4 regions of the Mesorhizobium sp. HAY1-8B genome follow, and region 1 is predicted to be linked to each of the others. Evidence: predicted binding sites of a transcription regulator. Region 1 holds the regulator's gene; each other region holds the start of a gene.
What was found. Region 1 encodes PhoB, which activates phosphate uptake and scavenging genes when phosphate is short. Its sites were predicted from a motif close to TGTCATNNANCTGTCAT; they were not measured.
Positions count from the first base shown of each region.

Region 2: AC1VON_RS25385 (esterase-like activity of phytase family protein) is a predicted target of PhoB. The motif match lies at 2,369-2,385, and genes of this name have one in related genera.
Region 3: ppk2 (polyphosphate kinase 2) is a predicted target of PhoB. The motif match lies at 2,211-2,227, and genes of this name have one in related genera.
Region 4: phnF (phosphonate metabolism transcriptional regulator PhnF) is a predicted target of PhoB. The motif match lies at 2,667-2,683, and genes of this name have one in related genera.

Region 1 is NZ_CP200321.1:285,565-289,788, forward strand. It holds gene AC1VON_RS01395 (ROK family protein) at 22-1,266, shown strand; gene AC1VON_RS01400 (hypothetical protein) at 1,421-1,621, shown strand; gene phoB (phosphate regulon transcriptional regulator PhoB) at 1,630-2,319, opposite strand; gene phoU (phosphate signaling complex protein PhoU) at 2,441-3,148, opposite strand; gene pstB (phosphate ABC transporter ATP-binding protein PstB) at 3,175-3,978, opposite strand; gene pstA (phosphate ABC transporter permease PstA) at 3,975-4,224, opposite strand, start outside.
Region 2 is NZ_CP200321.1:5,285,743-5,289,966, forward strand. It holds gene AC1VON_RS25380 (GcvT family protein) at 1-2,205, opposite strand, end outside; gene AC1VON_RS25385 (esterase-like activity of phytase family protein) at 2,502-3,977, shown strand; gene AC1VON_RS25390 (L,D-transpeptidase) at 4,047-4,224, opposite strand, start outside.
Region 3 is NZ_CP200321.1:3,876,518-3,880,741, forward strand. It holds gene AC1VON_RS18140 (glycosyl transferase family 90) at 74-1,045, shown strand; gene AC1VON_RS18145 (aldo/keto reductase) at 1,065-2,108, opposite strand; gene ppk2 (polyphosphate kinase 2) at 2,390-3,310, shown strand; gene AC1VON_RS18155 (dihydrofolate reductase family protein) at 3,502-4,149, opposite strand.
Region 4 is NZ_CP200321.1:6,925,986-6,930,209, forward strand. It holds gene AC1VON_RS33275 (ABC transporter permease) at 1-786, shown strand, start outside; gene AC1VON_RS33280 (zinc-binding alcohol dehydrogenase family protein) at 859-1,875, shown strand; gene phnF (phosphonate metabolism transcriptional regulator PhnF) at 1,891-2,640, opposite strand; gene phnG (phosphonate C-P lyase system protein PhnG) at 2,763-3,224, shown strand; gene phnH (phosphonate C-P lyase system protein PhnH) at 3,224-3,835, shown strand; gene AC1VON_RS33300 (carbon-phosphorus lyase complex subunit) at 3,838-4,224, shown strand, end outside.

The DNA.
Region 1 (4,224 bases):
ACCGGGAGGATGTGGGAAAGTATGTCGGTCGGAATCCGCCACGACGATCTGCGCCGGCGCAACCGCGCCATGGTGATTGCGGCCGTGCGCCGGGCCGGCCAACCCTCGCGCACCGAGATCGCCGCGACCACCGGCCTCAGCCATTCGACCATATCGGCGATCTCTTCCGACCTGATCGGCGAAGGCATCCTGGCCGAGGGCAAGCCGAGCGAGGCCGGTACGCTCAAACGCGGCAGGCCACAGGTCGGCCTCGGCCTCAACCCGGAGGCCGCGGCCATCATGACCGTCGTGCTGTCGCTGAATTTCCTGTCCGTCGCCGTCATCGACTATGCCGGCCAGGTGATATCAGAGGAACAGCGCCGGCTGGACACGCTGACCATGTCGCGCGAGGCGCTGATCGGTGAATGCGTCGCCATTGTACGGCGCCGCCTCGAGGATCCCGATATCGACGTGCGCAGCGTCGCCCGCATCGCACTGGCGATCCAGGGCATAACCGACACCAAGGCCAGGGCCATGCTGTGGTCGCCGATCACACCGCAGACCGACATCGCCTTCGCCGACATACTGGAAGCCGAGTTCGGCATCCCGGCCACCATGGAGAACGACTGCAACATGATGGCGGTGGCGCTGCGCTGGCGCGACCCCGAACGCTACCGCGACGACTTCATCGCCATCCTTTTGTCGCACGGCATCGGCATGGGCCTGGTGCTGAAGGGCGAACTGTTCACCGGCACCCATTCGTCGGGTGGCGAGTTCGGCCACATGATCCATCGGCCAGGCGGCGCGCTCTGCCGCTGCGGGCGGCGCGGCTGCGTCGAGGCCTATGCCGGCAACTACGCCATCTGGCGCAATGCCAGGCAGCTTGGCGAGGACACCGAACCGGTCGCCGACGTCAGCGACACGCAGATGCGGGCACTGGCGACGACGGCACGGGAACGGGCCGGGCCCGAGCGCGAAGCCTATCGCAAGGCCGGCGAAGCACTGGGTTATGGCCTCGGCAGCCTGTTCGCGCTGATCGATCCCGCACCCGTGGCCATGGTCGGCGTCAGCGCCGCCGCCTTCGACCTGATCGAGCCGGCATTGCGCGAGGCGATCGCCCAGACCGCCGGCGGCCAGCACTCGAAATCGATTTCGTTCGACACCGAACCGAACGAACTCCCCCTGATCCGCGAGGGCTGCGCCATGCGCGCACTGACCTTCGTCGATCAGGAGATCTTCGCGCCGGGCGTGCAGGCAAGAGGGAGTGCTGGAAAGAGCGTTGCCTGAAACCCGCGCGGAACCCCTTGGACTTCTGGAAAGGCACGGCCGGGCGCCGTGACTGCGCGTCTCAACCGCTTGACTGAGCGTCCCAAGCCATCGACGGCTTCGGCAATCGCGACATCCATGCCGTGTGATCGGAGCGACGCCGACGCAGGAGACAGTGGAAAGTTCGACACCGGTGCAGATGCGCAAACCCGACAGCACGCTCGACATGGCAACGGCACGGCGAATTGAATGGCCATTTCCGCGAGGCGAGGAATGTTTCGCCACGTGGACTTCCGTTGTCGCGGCATCATCTTTGCTGGTATTCGCGGGCGTATTGATGTTTGCCGTTATTATCTTTCGCACTCGCGCCGGCTGAGCGCTCCTTTAATCCTCGCGGATCGCGTAGCCTGCCCCACGGATGGTGCGGATGACGTCGGGCATGCGGCCATTGTTGACCGCCTTGCGCAGGCGGCCGACATGCACGTCCACGGTGCGTTCGTCGATATAAATCGTCTCACCCCAGACATTGTCGAGCAACTGGCTGCGCGAGAACACGCGGCCGGGATGGCGCATCATGAATTCCAGAAGGCGGAATTCGGTCGGCCCGAGCCGGATCTCGCTCTTCTTGCGGTAGACCCGATGCGATTCACGGTCGAGCACGATGTCGCCGACCTTGAGCACGCTGGACAGCACTTCGGGCTTGGCGCGGCGCAGCAGCGCCTTGACGCGCGCCATGAATTCCGGCGTCGAGAACGGCTTGACCAGATAATCGTCGGCACCGGTCGAAAGGCCACGCACGCGGTCGCTCTCCTCGCCGCGCGCCGTCAGCATGATGATCGGCAGCCGTTCGGTCTCGGGCCGCATTCTTAGCCGGCGACAGAGTTCGATACCGGACACCGCCGGCACCATCCAGTCGAGCACCAGAAGATCGGGCACGTTTTCCTGCAGCCGGATTTCGGCTTCATCGCCGCGGGTTACCACCTCGACCTGATAGCCTTCCGATTCCAGATTGTAGCGGAGGAGCACGCCGAGCGGCTCCTCGTCCTCCACCACCATGATGCGTGGTGCGATCATTGACTGGTCACCTCTAAAGCAATCCCGGGAAAAATATGTAACGGTTTTCCATCCTGAATTGCGTGAAACAAAGAGATAGAGCGGTTCGGCGTTTCCGCGAAACGATGAACCGCTCCAACGCTCAAGCCGCCGGCGCCGACATCGCCGTCTCGTCCTGTTTGGGGCGGTTGGCGGGCAGTTGCGTGCCGGTCAGGACATAGTACGCGTTCTCGGCGATGTTGGTCACATGGTCGCCGATGCGTTCGAGATTCTTGGCGCAGAACAACAGATGCGTGCAAGCGGTGATGTTGCGCGGATCCTCCATCATGTAGGTCAGCAGCTCGCGGAACACCGAGGTGTATTTGACGTCGATGCGTTCGTCGTCGGCGCGCAGCTTCGCAAGCGCGGCGGCATCGCGCGCCGCATACTCCTCGATCACGCCCTGCACCTGGATCAGCACCAGCTGCGCCATGGCGTCGATGGAATGCGACAGGTCGCGCGGCGTTGCGGTGAGACCGACGGTGCCGACGCGCTTGGCGATGTTCTTGGCAAGGTCGCCAATGCGTTCGAGGTCGCCAGCCATGCGGATCGACCCGACGACATGGCGCAGATCGTCTGCCATCGGCTGGCGCTTGGCGATCAGCGTGATGGCGCGATCGTCGAGTTCGCGCTGGCGCGCATCCATGATGGCGTCGTCGGAAACCACGCGCTGTGCCAGCGCGTTGTCGGAATTCAGCAGTGCCTTGGTGGCGCCGCCGACCATCGAGCCGGCGAGATCGCCCATGTCGCTGATCAGCCTGCTGATCTGTCCGAGATCCTCGTCGAAGGCTGCGACTGTGTGTTCGGCCATGATCCTGGTCCTCGTAATGCGTGCGATCAGCCGAAGCGGCCGGTGATGTAGTCTTGCGTGCGCTTCTCGCGAGGCGACGTGAAGATCTTCTCGGTGCGGTCGAACTCGACCAGTTCGCCCAGATACATGAAGGCGGTCTGCTTCGAGACGCGCGCCGCCTGCTGCATGTTGTGGGTGACGATGACGATCGTGTAGTCGGCCTGCAGCTCGTCGATCAGTTCCTCGATCTTGGCGGTCGACAGCGGATCGAGCGCGGAGGCCGGCTCATCGAGCAGGATGACCTCCGGCTTCACCGCCACCGTGCGGGCGATGCACAGCCGCTGCTGCTGGCCGCCCGACAGGCTGAGGCCGCTGGCATTGAGCTTGTCCTTGACCTCGGTCCACAAAGCGGCGCGCTTCAGCGCCTGCTCGACACGGCCGTCCATCTCGGCCTTGCTGATCTTCTCATAGAGCCTGACGCCAAAGGCGATGTTCTCGTAGATCGACATCGGGAACGGCGTCGGCTTCTGGAACACCATGCCGATCTTGGTGCGCAGCAGGTTGAGGTCCTGCGAGCGGTCGAGAATGTTCTGGCCGTCGAGCAGCACCTGGCCCTCGGCGGTCTGCTTGGGGTAGAGTTCGTAGATGCGGTTGAAGACGCGCAGCAGCGTCGACTTTCCGCAGCCGGAAGGGCCGATGAAGGCGGTGACGCTGCGCTCAGGCAGCGACAGCGTGATATCCTTCAGCGCCTTCGATTGGCCGTAGTAGAAGTTGAGGTTCTTGACCTCGATCTTGGCCTTGGCCGCCGCCTCGGCGGCGATCGTCATGTCTGGAGACAACATCTGGCTCATTTGTCCTCTCTGCGTCCGGTCAGGCTGCGCGCAAAGATGCTGAGCGCGAGAACCGTCAATGTGATTATGAGTGCGCCGGTCCAGGCCAGCTGCTGCCATTCCTCGTAGGGACTGAGAGCGAACTGGAAGATGGTGACTGGCAGGCTGGCCATCGGAGCGTTGAGATTGCTGGACCAGAACTGGTTGTTCAGCGCCGTGAAAAGAAGGGGTGCGGTCTCGCCGGAGATGCGGGCGATAGCCAGCAAT
Region 2 (4,224 bases), 5.0 Mb from region 1:
CGGCTCGAAGCCGCTGGCGTCGGCATCGAGCGCATCGATCTCCAGCGTCACAATCCGCTGGACGGCACCGGCTTCGCGCGCCTTCAGCGCCGCCTCGCGACCGACGAAATCGCCCTTGTCGAAGGCGATGAAGCGGTCGAGGCCGGTCTGGCCTGGCGTGTAGCCCTGCGTGAATTCACGCGACCAGATGCCGAAGCTCTTCTCCAGCCTGAGCGCATTGAGCGCGTAGTAGCCGACCTCGGCGAGACCAAGATCCTCGCCTGCCGCGAGCAGCGTGTCACGCAGCGTGGCATGCATGGTAACCGGGCAACTGATCTCGAAGCCGAGCTCGCCGGCGATAGAGAGGCGGGCAACCCGCGCCCGCACCATGCCGATGTCGAACGCGCCGCACGCCATGAACGGCAGTGCGGCGACGGAGACGTCCTGATGTGTTGTACGCTCCAGGATTTTCCGCGCATTCGGCCCGGTCAGCAGGAAACCGCCCGTCGCGTCGGAAATGTCGGTGACCGCGGCGCCCTCTGCTGCCTGGCTCTCGAACCAGCGCATGTGGAATTCCCTGAGATAGTAGGAACCCATCAGCCAATAGTCACTGCTGCCCCAATTGATCACGGTGAGGTCGCCCTTCAGCCGTCCGTCCGGCCCGAGCATCGGCGCCAGCCGCGCCTGTCCCGCCGTCGGCAGCTTGCAGGCCAGCAGCCGGTCGAGCCATGCCTCCGCATCCGCGCCGGACACCGCATAGCGTGAATAGGCCGAGATATCGACGAGGCCGGCGGCACGCCGGACTTGCAGCGCCTCGTCGCCGACGATGTCGAAGGCGTTGGAGCGCTTGAGCGTGGTGTTCTCGCGAAAACCCATCGGCGCGAAATAGGCCGGGATTTCCAGCCCCCACGATGCCGTCCATTCGCAACCCGCGGCACTCATGCCGTCATAGGCGCCAGAGCGTTTCAGCGGCCTGCCGGCTGGCAGGCGCTCATTGGGAAAGGTCATGACGAAACGGCGCGAATAGAACTGCCGCGTCGTTTGCTTCAGATATTCGCGATTGGCGGCGAAGGCCCCGTAGCGGGCAATGTCCATGCCGAAAATGTCGGCCTGCGGCTCGCCGTAGATCATCCATTCGGCCAGCGATTTGCCGACGCCCCCGCCTTGGCTGAAGCCCGCCATGACGCCGCAGGCGACCCAGTAGTTCTTCAGGCCACGCACCGGTCCGACGATCGGGTTGCCGTCCGGCGTGAAGGTGAAGGCGCCGTTGACCCATTTGCGGATGCCGGCGCTCGCCAGACAGGGAAAGCGCTCATGCGCCTTGGCGAGTTCCGGGCTGATGCGGTCGATGTCTTCCGGGATCAACTCGATCCCGTAATCCCAAGGCGCGCCGTCCATGTTCCAATGCTTCGGGTTCTGCTCATAGACGCCGAGCAGCACGCCCTTGCGCTCTTGCCGCAGGTAGGAAAAGCCGTCGAGGTCGACGGCGATGCCGATTTCCCGGTCCAGTGCCGCGATCTCGGGAATGTCCTCGGTGATGAAATAGTGGTGCTCCATCGGCGTCACCGGTAGGTCGACGCCGGCCATGCGGCCGAGCTGCTTGGCCCACAGCCCGCCGGCATTGACGACATGCTCGGCGACAATTGTGCCCTGTTCGGTGACGACGTCCCAGTGGCCGTCCGCGCGAGACTTCAACTCGACGACACGGTTGCGCAGGATCACCTCGGCACCGCGCTTCTTCGCGGCGCCCGCATAAGCATGTGTTGTGCCGTAGGGGTCGAGATGGCCTTCGTTGGAATCATGCAGGCCGCCGAGTACGCCGGCGACGTCGACGATCGGGCAGATCGCCTTGATCTCTTCCGGGGTCACCAGCCGCGCGCTTTCGATGCCGACCGACTGGAACACCGCCCAGGCCGATTTCAGCCACTCCCAGCGCTGGGGGTCGCTGGCGATATTGACGCCGCCGGTCATGTGCAGGCCGATGTCCTGGCCGGACTCGGCTTCGATCTCGCGATAGAGATTGATGGTGTAATCCTGCAGCGCCGCGACGTTGGGATCGGCATTGAGCGCATGAAATCCGGCCGCCGCATGCCAGGTCGAACCGGCCGTCAATTCGGCGCGCTCGATCAGCGCCACATCGGACCAGCCGAATCGCGTCAGATGGTAGAGCACCGAGGCGCCGACCACCCCACCCCCGATGACCACTGCGCGATAATGCGGCTTCAAGGCTTTCCTCCCGGTCCGTCAGAAGCCGCACCATATACGCGCTGTACATAAGTGTCTAGTACTGCGCTTGCCTACCCAAATGGATGCGGCAGTGATCAAATTCTCGCCTCGAGCGCATGTCCTCACAGGGCAATGAACACGCCGGCGGGCATACGTGTCGCGCTGTCACGCAAGCATCATGTTCGCGCCGTAGACCGCTTTCGGGGGGACGGCGCGCGGCATCATCGATGTGCCGCCTCCTTGAGCTTTTTCGTTCTTCGGCCGCTCCGGCACATCCGTCACCAAGAGGACTATCCATGAAACACCTGCACCGAACCGTCTCGCTCGGCGTCGCGCTGGCCTTGTTCACCGCCTTGACGCCGGCGCTCGCCGACAGCACCGCGACCGTCGGCGCCACCAGCTTTGTCAACAAGGGCCTGGTTGGCGTCGGTCGCGTCCCGGCGGCACAGCGCGACAAGTTCGGCGAGACGTTCGGCTCAGGCTCCGGCATGTCGATCGACGCCGCCGGCTGGACGCATGACGCGGGCACCTACAAGGGTTCGCTCTGGTTGCTGCCGGATCGCGGTTACAATGTCGCCGGCACCACCGACTACCGGCCGCGCCTCAACACCATCGACATCGAATTCACGCCGACAGCACCGGGTGCCGCTGGCCAGGAGCAGACAGGCGTGAAGGCAACGCTTGCCGACACCTTGCTGCTCACCGACGACAAGGGCACTGATGCCAGCGGCCTCGATCCGCTGTCGGATGTGCGTGCCGCGGCTGGCGACATGCCGATCCTGCCCGCCGCCACGAACGGCAAGCTCGCCCTAGACAACGAGGCGATCGTGCGGCTGCCCGACGGTTCGATGTTCATCTCCGATGAATATGGCCCGAATATCTACCGGTTCTCCGCGCAAGGCCGTCTGATGTCGGCGACCCAACCGCCGGCGGCGCTGGTGCCGATGCGCAAGGGCGCGCCGAACTTCTCTTCTGACAATCCCGGTCCAGGTGCCGCCGAACCCGATCCGAAGGATCCCGATACCGGCCGCCAGAACAACCAGGGCCTGGAAGGCATGGCGATGACGCCGGACGGCAAGTTCCTGATCGCCGTGCTGCAGTCGGCGACCAGGCAGGACGGCGGCGATTCACCTTCGACCCGGCAGAACACACGGGCGCTGGTCTATGACGCCTCCGATCTCGCCCATCTCAAGCTGGCGCACGAATATGTCGTGCCGCTGCCTGTGTTCAAGGACGCCAAGGGCAAGACCAAGGTCGCCGCCCAAAGCGAGATCGTGGCGTTGTCGGACACGGCGTTCCTCATGCTGGCGCGCGACAGCGGCAACGGCCAGGGCCTGAAGGGCGATACATCACTCTACCGCGAAATCAGCATCGTCGATGTCTCGGCCGCGACCGACATTGCCGGCGGTCCTTTCGACGCCGCGGACAAGCCGCTCGCCCCCAAGGGCGTACTCGACCCGTCGGTGACGCCGGCCAAGCTGACCCCGTTCATCGACATCAACGACAATGTCGAGCTTGGCCGCTTCGGCCTGCACAATGGCGCCCCGAACGACCACAATAACCTGTCCGAGAAGTGGGAAGCGATGTCGCTGGCGAGCGTGCTCGATCCGAAGCTGCCCGACGATTATTTCCTGTTCGTCGCCAATGACAACGACTTCCTCGCCCAGGACGGTTTCCAGGTCGGCGCGCCCTACAAGGCCGACGACGGCGCCAATGTCGACACCATGTTCCTGGTCTATCAGGTCACGCTTCCCGGCCTCGCCAAGAAGTAACGCATACAAAGGGCGGGCGCGCCCGGCGCGTCCGCCTGAGCGACCTCGAACGGCTGGCCGTGAGGACGCCTACTTCAAGAACTCCGCGTCCTTCGGCACGCCCGCATCGATCGGCTCGGCCGTCCAGCTCGACACGGCCATCATCTTGCCGGCGGCCGACAGGTTCGGGCGGACGAAGACCTGTGCGGGGCCGTTGACGCGGCTGTAGAGGTCGATGATGTCCTGGTTCATGAAGCGCACGCAGCCC
Region 3 (4,224 bases), 3.6 Mb from region 1:
CGCGTAAGCGTGACGCGGGAACAAACTCGGTTGTCGTGTGTTTTGGTCGCGTTTGTCCTGATCAACGTGAACCATGGCCGGCATAAAGAGAACGACGCAGAAGGTTTTCTACTACGCGCGAAACGTCATGCGCGATATCGCGCCACAGGCACTCTTCCGACGACGGCTGGCGGACCGCCTGGAGCAGGCCAGGCTTTCGGACGAGGCCGTGCGCCGGCGGTTGAATGACTACAACAAGCTGCAGGACGCCTTTGTGCCTGGCCCGGATGCGGTGCGCATCGACAAGATGCCGTTCGAACCGAGCATGTACTATTACGACCTGAAGGAGTTTGCCCGCTATTTCGATCCGGCATTGCTTCTCGACGTGGAGTTCGGCGACGTCATCGGGTTGCCGAAGGTGCCGACGCTCGTCAAGGACCGGCCGATCCGTGCCGACAATGGCAATGCGGTCATTCTGAAGTTCAACAAGTTCCGCCACTTCTACATGCCCGCCGACGCAGTCGCCTTCGCCGACAAGCTGCCGGTCGTGATCTGGCGCGGCGATCTCAACAATCCGATCAGGACACGGTTCCTGAACGCGGCGCGTGACCTGCCATTCTGCGACGTAGGTTCACACAAGCGAAGTGCGCCGGCCGAGTACAGCAAGCCCTTTCTCAGCATCCGCCAGCACTTGCGCTACCGCTACATCGTCTCGCTGGAGGGCAATGACGTAGCGACCAATCTCAAATGGATCATGAATTCGAACTCGCTGTGCCTGATGCCGCCGCCGACCTACGAGACGTGGTTCGCGGAGAGCCGGCTCGAAGCCAACGTCCACTATGTGCCGCTCGATCCGGATTTCGCCGATCTTGGCGAAAAGGTGCGCTATTTCGAACGGCATCCGGCGCAGGCCGAGCGCATTGTTGCCGCGGCCAATGCCTATTGCCGGACATTCTCCAATGAGCGAGACGAGCAGGCTGTCTCCCTGCTCGTGCTCTATAAATATTTCGTGCTCAGCGGCCAGATCGAACCCGATCCCCAACTCTGGCACTTCATCGAGGGCTAAGCGCGCTTCGGCCAGAGAATCAGATGACGCTGCGGTCGAGAACCATGTCGGCGGGGCCGAAGCGATCCTTTGCCGTCAATTGCTGGTGCCAGTAGGGGTAGAGCAGGGGCGGGCGGCTGACCGCGTCGAGGCGCTGGCGTTCTTCAGGGTTGAGTTCCAGGGCAGCCGCGGCGAGATTGTCCTTGAGCTGGGCATCGTTGCGGGCGCCGATCACCAGCGAGGAGACGGCGGGGCGGCCGAGCAGCCAGGCAAGTGCCACCTGCGCCGCCGAGACGCCGCGAGCCTTGCCGATCTCCACCAGCACATCCACGATCCGCCACAGCCGATCCTCGTCCCGGATCGGCGGCTCGGACCAGCCCGCGAGCTGGCGCGCGGTCGGGCTGTCGCGGCGGTATTTGCCGGACAGCAAGCCGCCGGCGAGCGGGCTCCAGACCAGCACGCCCAGTCCCTGGTCGACCGAGATCGGCAGCAGTTCATATTCGGCCTCGCGTGCCTCCAGCGTATAGTGGATCTGCTGGGTGACGAAGCGTTGCTGGTGACGGCTGTCGCTGATGGAGAGTGCCTTCATCACCTGCCAGCCGGACCAGTTGGAGCAGCCGATATAGCGCACCTTGCCCTGGGCGACCAACGTGTCGAGCGCGGCCACCGTTTCCTCGACAGGGGTAAGACCATCCCACTGGTGAACGAAATAGATGTCGATGACGTCGGTCTTCAGCCGCTTCAGGCTCTTTTCGCATTCGCGGATCAGATGGTGGCGCGACAGGCCTTCGTCGTTCGGCCCGCCGCCGATCCGCATGCGCGCCTTGGACGCGATCAGCACGTCGTTCTTGCGCTTGCCGCCGAGCGCCTCGCCGATGATCTCTTCCGACAGGCCGTTCGAATAGACATTGGCGGTGTCGATGAGGTTGATGCCGGCGTCGATGCACATGTCGATCATGCGCTTGGCTTCGGCAAGATCGCTGTTGCCCACCGCGGCGAAGGGGCCGGTGCCGCCGAACGTCATGGTGCCCAAAGTCAGTGTCGAAACCTTCAGGCCGGAACGGCCAAGGGTGCGGTATTCCATGTCAGTCCTCGCGATTGTGTTGAATTGGGGTGCCGCGAAGGGCAGCCCGGAATGCGACCGGGGATTTGTAGGACAATTCGCCCGGCTTGTCGCCATGCAATGATGATGGATCGATCACACATGGCGGAGCTTTTAACGGCCGCGGTCGCGCCCCGGACTGCAATAAAACCGTCACCGCCGGCCTATATTGAATTCGGCTAAGGTGTTTCCATTCCAGGCTAGGGGCCAGCAGTTTGGGGTGCCGGACATGAACCGACAGGCTTGCAAGCGGAGCGACTGATATGACCGAGCTAAGACAGAATTCTCCCGCCAAGGACTGGCTTGAAGCCGAACTCGCCGACACGCTCGACGAAGACTATGAGCTCGAAATGTCGGAGCCGGCGCTGTCGATGGAGATCGCCAAGATCTACAAGAACGCGCATCCGCCTTCGATCGACCGCATGCAATATTTCCGTGACCTGATCACCTTGCAATCCGAGCTGATCAAGCTGCAGTCCTGGGTCGCCTACCACAAGAAGAAGCTGGTGGTGATTTTCGAGGGCCGCGATTCCGCTGGCAAGGGCGGCGTCATCAAGCGCATCACCCAGCGGCTCAATCCGCGCATCTGCCGCGTCGTGGCGCTGCCGGCGCCGACCGAGCGCGAGAAGTCGCAATGGTATTTCCAGCGCTATGTGCCGCATCTGCCGGCCGGTGGCGAGATCGTGCTGTTCGACCGCTCCTGGTACAACCGGTCAGGCGTCGAGCGGGTGATGGGCTTTGCCGATCCCGGTCAGGTCGAGGAATTTTTCCGCGACGTGCCGGAGTTCGAGCGCATGCTGGTGCGCTCCGGTATCACCGTGGTCAAGTACTGGTTCTCGATCACCGACGAGGAGCAGCAGATGCGCTTCCTGATGCGCATCCACGATCCGATGAAGCAGTGGAAGCTGTCGCCGATGGATCTGCAATCGCGCGTGCGCTGGGAGCAGTACACCAAGGCCAAGGAAGAGACCTTCGCCCGCACCAACATTCCGGAGGCGCCCTGGTTCATCGTCGAGGGCAACGACAAGAAGCGCGCACGGCTGAACTGCATCGACCATCTGCTCAAGCAGATGCCTTATGAAGAGGTGCCGCACGAGGAGATCACGCTGCCGGAACGCGTCTTCAATCCCGAATACGAGCGCCAGACATTGCCGCGCGAACTCTACGTGCCGGAGAAGTATTGAGCACCTTGTCCTTCTCCCCGTTCACGGGGAGAACGTGCCCGAAGGGCGGATGAGGGGCGGCGCCAGCGTTGGCGATTGAGCCCCAATTCGCTGCTATTGGTAGCTTGCCGCTAGTCTCCAAAGGCCGCGCCGCCCCTCATTGCCCTGCCGGGCATTTCTCCCCGTATAGTGACGGGGAGAAAGAGCTGTAGTCACGCCCGCCCGATCATCACATGCGTGGCAAGCGCCGTCGCAACCTGCTCGGTGCACTGGTAGCCGAGCTTCAGCATGTCGAGACCGGCGAACAGATTCTCACCTGTGCCAAGCAGGATCGGCGAGATCGCCAGGTGCATCTCGTCGATGAGCTTCTCCTGAAGGTATTGCCGGATTGTCGAAACGCCGCCACCAACCCGCACATCCTTGCCGCCAGCCGCGACCTTTGCCTGCTCGAGCGCCGAATGGATGCCGTCGGTGACGAAGTGGAAGGTCGTGCCGCCTTCCATGACGATCGGATCGCGTTTGTAACGCGTCAGCACGAAAGTCGGCACGTGATAGGGCGGGTTGGGGCCCCACCAGCCTTTCCAGCTGTCGTCAGGCCAATCGCCGCGGATCGGCCCGAACATGTTGCGGCCGAGGATCCAGGCGCCGACATTCTCGAAACTGCGTGCCGCGAAGCTGTCATCGGTGTCGGTGGTCCCGTCGTTCTTGCCGAGCACCATCTGGCGGAACGTGCGGGTGCCGATCATCCATTTGTGCAGATTTTCGCCGCCGACGCCGAGAGGATGTTCAAGAGTCTGATCCGGACCGGCGCCGTAACCGTCGAGCGAGAGGGTGAACGCATTGACACGAAGTTTTGACATCATTGCCTCCTGAACCGCATGTAATTTGCAACCAGTGGCCGCTTAACCTAACTGCTTGCAAAAAGCAATTGGTTT
Region 4 (4,224 bases), 6.6 Mb from region 1:
GCGGTCGGCCAGACCTTCGTCATCATCACCGGCGGCATCGATCTTTCGGTCGGCGCGGTAGTCGGCTTCGCCACCGTCGTCGTCGCGATGATGATCAATGCCGGCTTCCCGATCTGGCTCGCCATTCTGGTGACACTGCTGGTCGGTGTCGCCATCGGCATGTTTCACGGCTTCGGCATCGTCAAGATGGGCCTGCCGCCCTTCATCATCACGCTGGCGACGCTGACTTCGCTGCGCGGCATCGGCCTTTTGATGACCAACGGCAATTCGATCAACATCAACAGCGACACATTCACCGCCTTCTCGCGCAATTCCTTCATCGGCATCCCCAATCTGTTCTGGATGGTCATCCTGGTCGGCATCCCGGCCTACATCTTCCTTCATCACAGCCGCTGGGGCCGATATCTCTTCTCGGTCGGCTCGAACGCCGAAGCCTCGCGCCTGTCCGGCGTCAACGTCCAGCGCACAATCTACATGGCCTACACGCTGTCGGGCCTGTGCGCGGCCTTCGTCGGCGTGCTGCTTGCCGCCCGCATCGGCATCGGCAACCCGACCCAGGCCGAGGGCTGGGAACTGCAGGCGATCGCTTCGTCGGTCATCGGCGGCACTTCGCTGTTCGGCGCCGTCGGTTCGGTGCACGGCCCGCTGCTCGGCGCCTTCATCCTCGCCACCATCAACAACGGCGCCAACCTGCTCAACGTCAACTCGTTCTGGCAGCGCATCATCACCGGCGCGCTGATCATCATCATCGTCTACTTCGACGGGCTGCGCCGCCGCGGCAAGTAGACCGACCCGCAATCGATCGCCGGCCCGACTTGACCGCCGGGCCGGCGATTCCATTAAGGACTGGATTGAAACATGAAAGCCGTCGTCTGCCGCTCGCCCGGCGAGCTTGTCCTGGAAGACCGCCCGGCGCCTGGCGCCCCGCCCGCCGGCTGGGCGCTGGTCGCGGTCAGCCATGTCGGCATCTGCGGCACCGACTACCACATTTTCGAAGGCAAGCACCCGTTCCTGGCCTATCCCCGCATCATGGGCCACGAAGTGTCGGGAACGATCGTCGAGACCGGCGGAGGTGTCGAGCTTGCCGTTGGCGAGCCGGTCGTCATCAACCCCTATCTGTCCTGCGGCAAGTGCATCGCCTGCCGGCACGGCAAGCCCAATTGCTGCGTCAGGATCGAGGTGCTCGGAGTCCATCGCGACGGCGCCATGTGCGAACGCATCCTGGTCCCGGCGCAGAATCTCTATCCGGCAAACGGCCTGTCGTTGGCCGATGCCGCCGCCGTCGAGTTCCTCGCCATCGGCGCGCATGCCGTGCGGCGTGCGCGGGGCGAGACCGGTGCCCGCACGTTGGTCATCGGCGCTGGCCCGATCGGCCTCGGCACCGCCATCTTCGCCCGCATCGCCGGGCTCGACGTAACACTGCTCGACATGAGCAGTGAAAGGCTGGCCTTCGCCGAAAACGAACTTGGCTTCCAGGCTCTTGACGGGTCACGTGGCCCAGTCTCGGATCTGGTCAGGGAGGCGACATCAGGCGAAGGCTTCGATGTGGTCTTCGACGCCACCGGCAACACCCAATCGGTGCAGTCGGCCTTCGCTCATGTCGCCCATGGCGGCACACTGGTGCTGGTCAGCGTCGTCAAGGACGACATCGTCTTTTCCGACCCCGAATTCCACAAACGTGAAATGACATTGATCGGCAGCCGCAATGCGTTGCGCGCCGACTTCGACCATGTCGCCGCCTCGATCCGCAACGGCGCCGTGCCACTGGCCAAGCTCGTCACCCACCGCACATCGCTTGCCGATACGCCGCGCGATCTCGCCCGCTGGGCACATGAAAAATCCGGACTGATCAAGGCTGTGATCGAGGTGGGGTAGCCGGCCGCCGCCGACTCACAGCGCCGACAGTTTCAGTTCCACCCGTTCCGCCGGAAAGCGCGATTCCGAAAACTGGATCGGCTGGCCGTCTGGCGTGACGTTGACGGCGACCGTCACCAGCACGATGGCGCCGGGCTGCAGATCGAGGTCGGCTAGGTCGGCCGCATCGGCGTGGCGCGCCGACAGCATGGTCGATTGGCGGAGATAGTCGTCTATGCCGAAACGAGCCAGCGACGCGGTGATCGAGCCGGTGTCAGCCATCGCCTTGTCGATGCCGGCAAAGCGCTTGGCCTCGAACCATCCGGCAGCGCGCGACACCGGCCGTCCATCGGCTTCGCCCCGGGTCTCCAACCTGATCACCTCAGCCCCCCTCGCCAGGCCAAGCCCCTCGGCGACACGCTGGCTGGCCGGCTCGACCGATGAGGCGAGCAGCACGATATGCCGTTCCGACGTCTGCCCTTGCAGGCCTGTCGAAAAGCGTGTGCGCGCGCCGATCGGATAGGACAGCCGCTTGCGCGACAAGACGAAGGTGCCGCGCCCCTGCTCGGCCCGCAGCACGCCTTCCTGCACAAGCGCCGATATGGCGCTGCGCACCGTGTGACGGTTGACGCCATAGCGCTCGGCGAGCGCCACCTCCGGCGGCAGCGCGGCATTCTCGGCGAAATCGCCGATGGCGATCGCCTGCAGGATTCTGTCGGCGATCTGACGCCACAGCGAGACGCCGCTGCGCCGTTCGATACTGTCGGCTTCCTGTCGTCCGATCATGAATTTGCCCCCCGCCTTCCATCGCCTGTCATCCACGCGTCATGGACTCGCGTTAGGTAATATGTATAATTTGTATAGTTGTCTATATCAATAGACAAATTTGGCAAAGAGGAATGCTGCTGATGCGAGGACAGGAAGCCCGCGACCAGGCCGAACGCAAGGCCGCCATGGCGACTTTGGCGCAATCGAGCGGCGACGACATCGTCCGGCTCTGGAATGAGGCCGGCCTGCCTTCGCAAGCCGAACTGCTGCGTGGCCCCGAGACCGGGCTGGTGACGCTGCGCGGCCGTATCGGCGGCGGCGGCGCGCCATTCAATGTCGGCGAGGCGACCGTCACCCGCGCCACCGTCCGGTTGTCGTCCGGTCAGGTCGGCCATTGTTACGCGCTTGGTCGCGACAAGCAGAAGGCAAAGCTGGCGGCAATAGCCGACGCGCTGTGGCAAGACCCTGCCAGCCGCGCCGAAGTCGAGACCAGGCTGATCGCGCCTCTGCGGTCGGCGCTTGCCGCTGCCAACGAAAAACGCCGCGCCGAGACGGCGGCAACGAAGGTGGATTTCTTCACCATGGTTCGCGGAGAAGACTGATGGATATCCAAGCACAATCGATCGAGGGCGGCTTCGCCGATCCCGTCTTCAACGCCCAGACCGTCTTCCGCGCAATCATGGATGCGATGGCGCGGCCAGGCAGCGTGCAGCCTTTGCCTGCCCTGGCCCGACCGCCGGCGCCGCTCTCGGCAACGTCAGGCGCGGTGGCACTGGCGCTGTGCGACAACGACACGCCGCTCTGGCTCGACCCGGCCCTGCACACCTCCGCCGCGATCGGCTCCTGGCTTGGTTTCCACACCGGCGCGCCGCTGGCCAACACACCCGCCGACGCGCATTTCGCGTTTGTCGCAACACCGGCCGAGATGATGGCGCTCGACGGTTTTGCGCAAGGAACGCAGGACTATCCCGACAGGTCGACCACGCTGATCCTGCAAGTCAGCGACCTGACCTCAGGCGCTCCACTGCTGCTCGAAGGCCCCGGCATCGAAACCAGCGCCGTGATCGCGCCGGCACAGATGCCGCGTCATTTCATCGAGCAGTGGAAGCAGAACAACAAGCGCTTTCCGCGCGGCGTCGACATCATCCTCGCCACATCGCAAGGCATAGCCTGCCTTCCGCGCACGACACGTATCAAGACGATGGAGGCTTGAAGATGTATGTCGCGGTAAAGGGTGGCGAGGCCGCAATCGCCAATGCCCACAACCTTCTCGCCGACCGCCGGCGCGGCGACCGTTCGGTGCCCGCCCTGCGCCTCGACCAGATCGTCGAGCAGCTGTCGCTCGGCGTCGATCGGGTGATGAGCGAAGGCTCGCTCTATGACCGTGAACTGGCGGCGCTCGCTATCGTCCAGGCGCGCGGCGACATGATCGAGGCGATCTTCCTGGTGCGTGCCTATCGCACCACGCTGCCGCGCTTCGGCTATTCCAGACCGATCGACACCAGCGCGATGCGGGTCGAACGGCGTGTGTCGGCAACCTACAAGGACCTGCCCGGCGGCCAGCTGCTTGGCCCGACCTTCGACTACACCCACCGTCTGCTC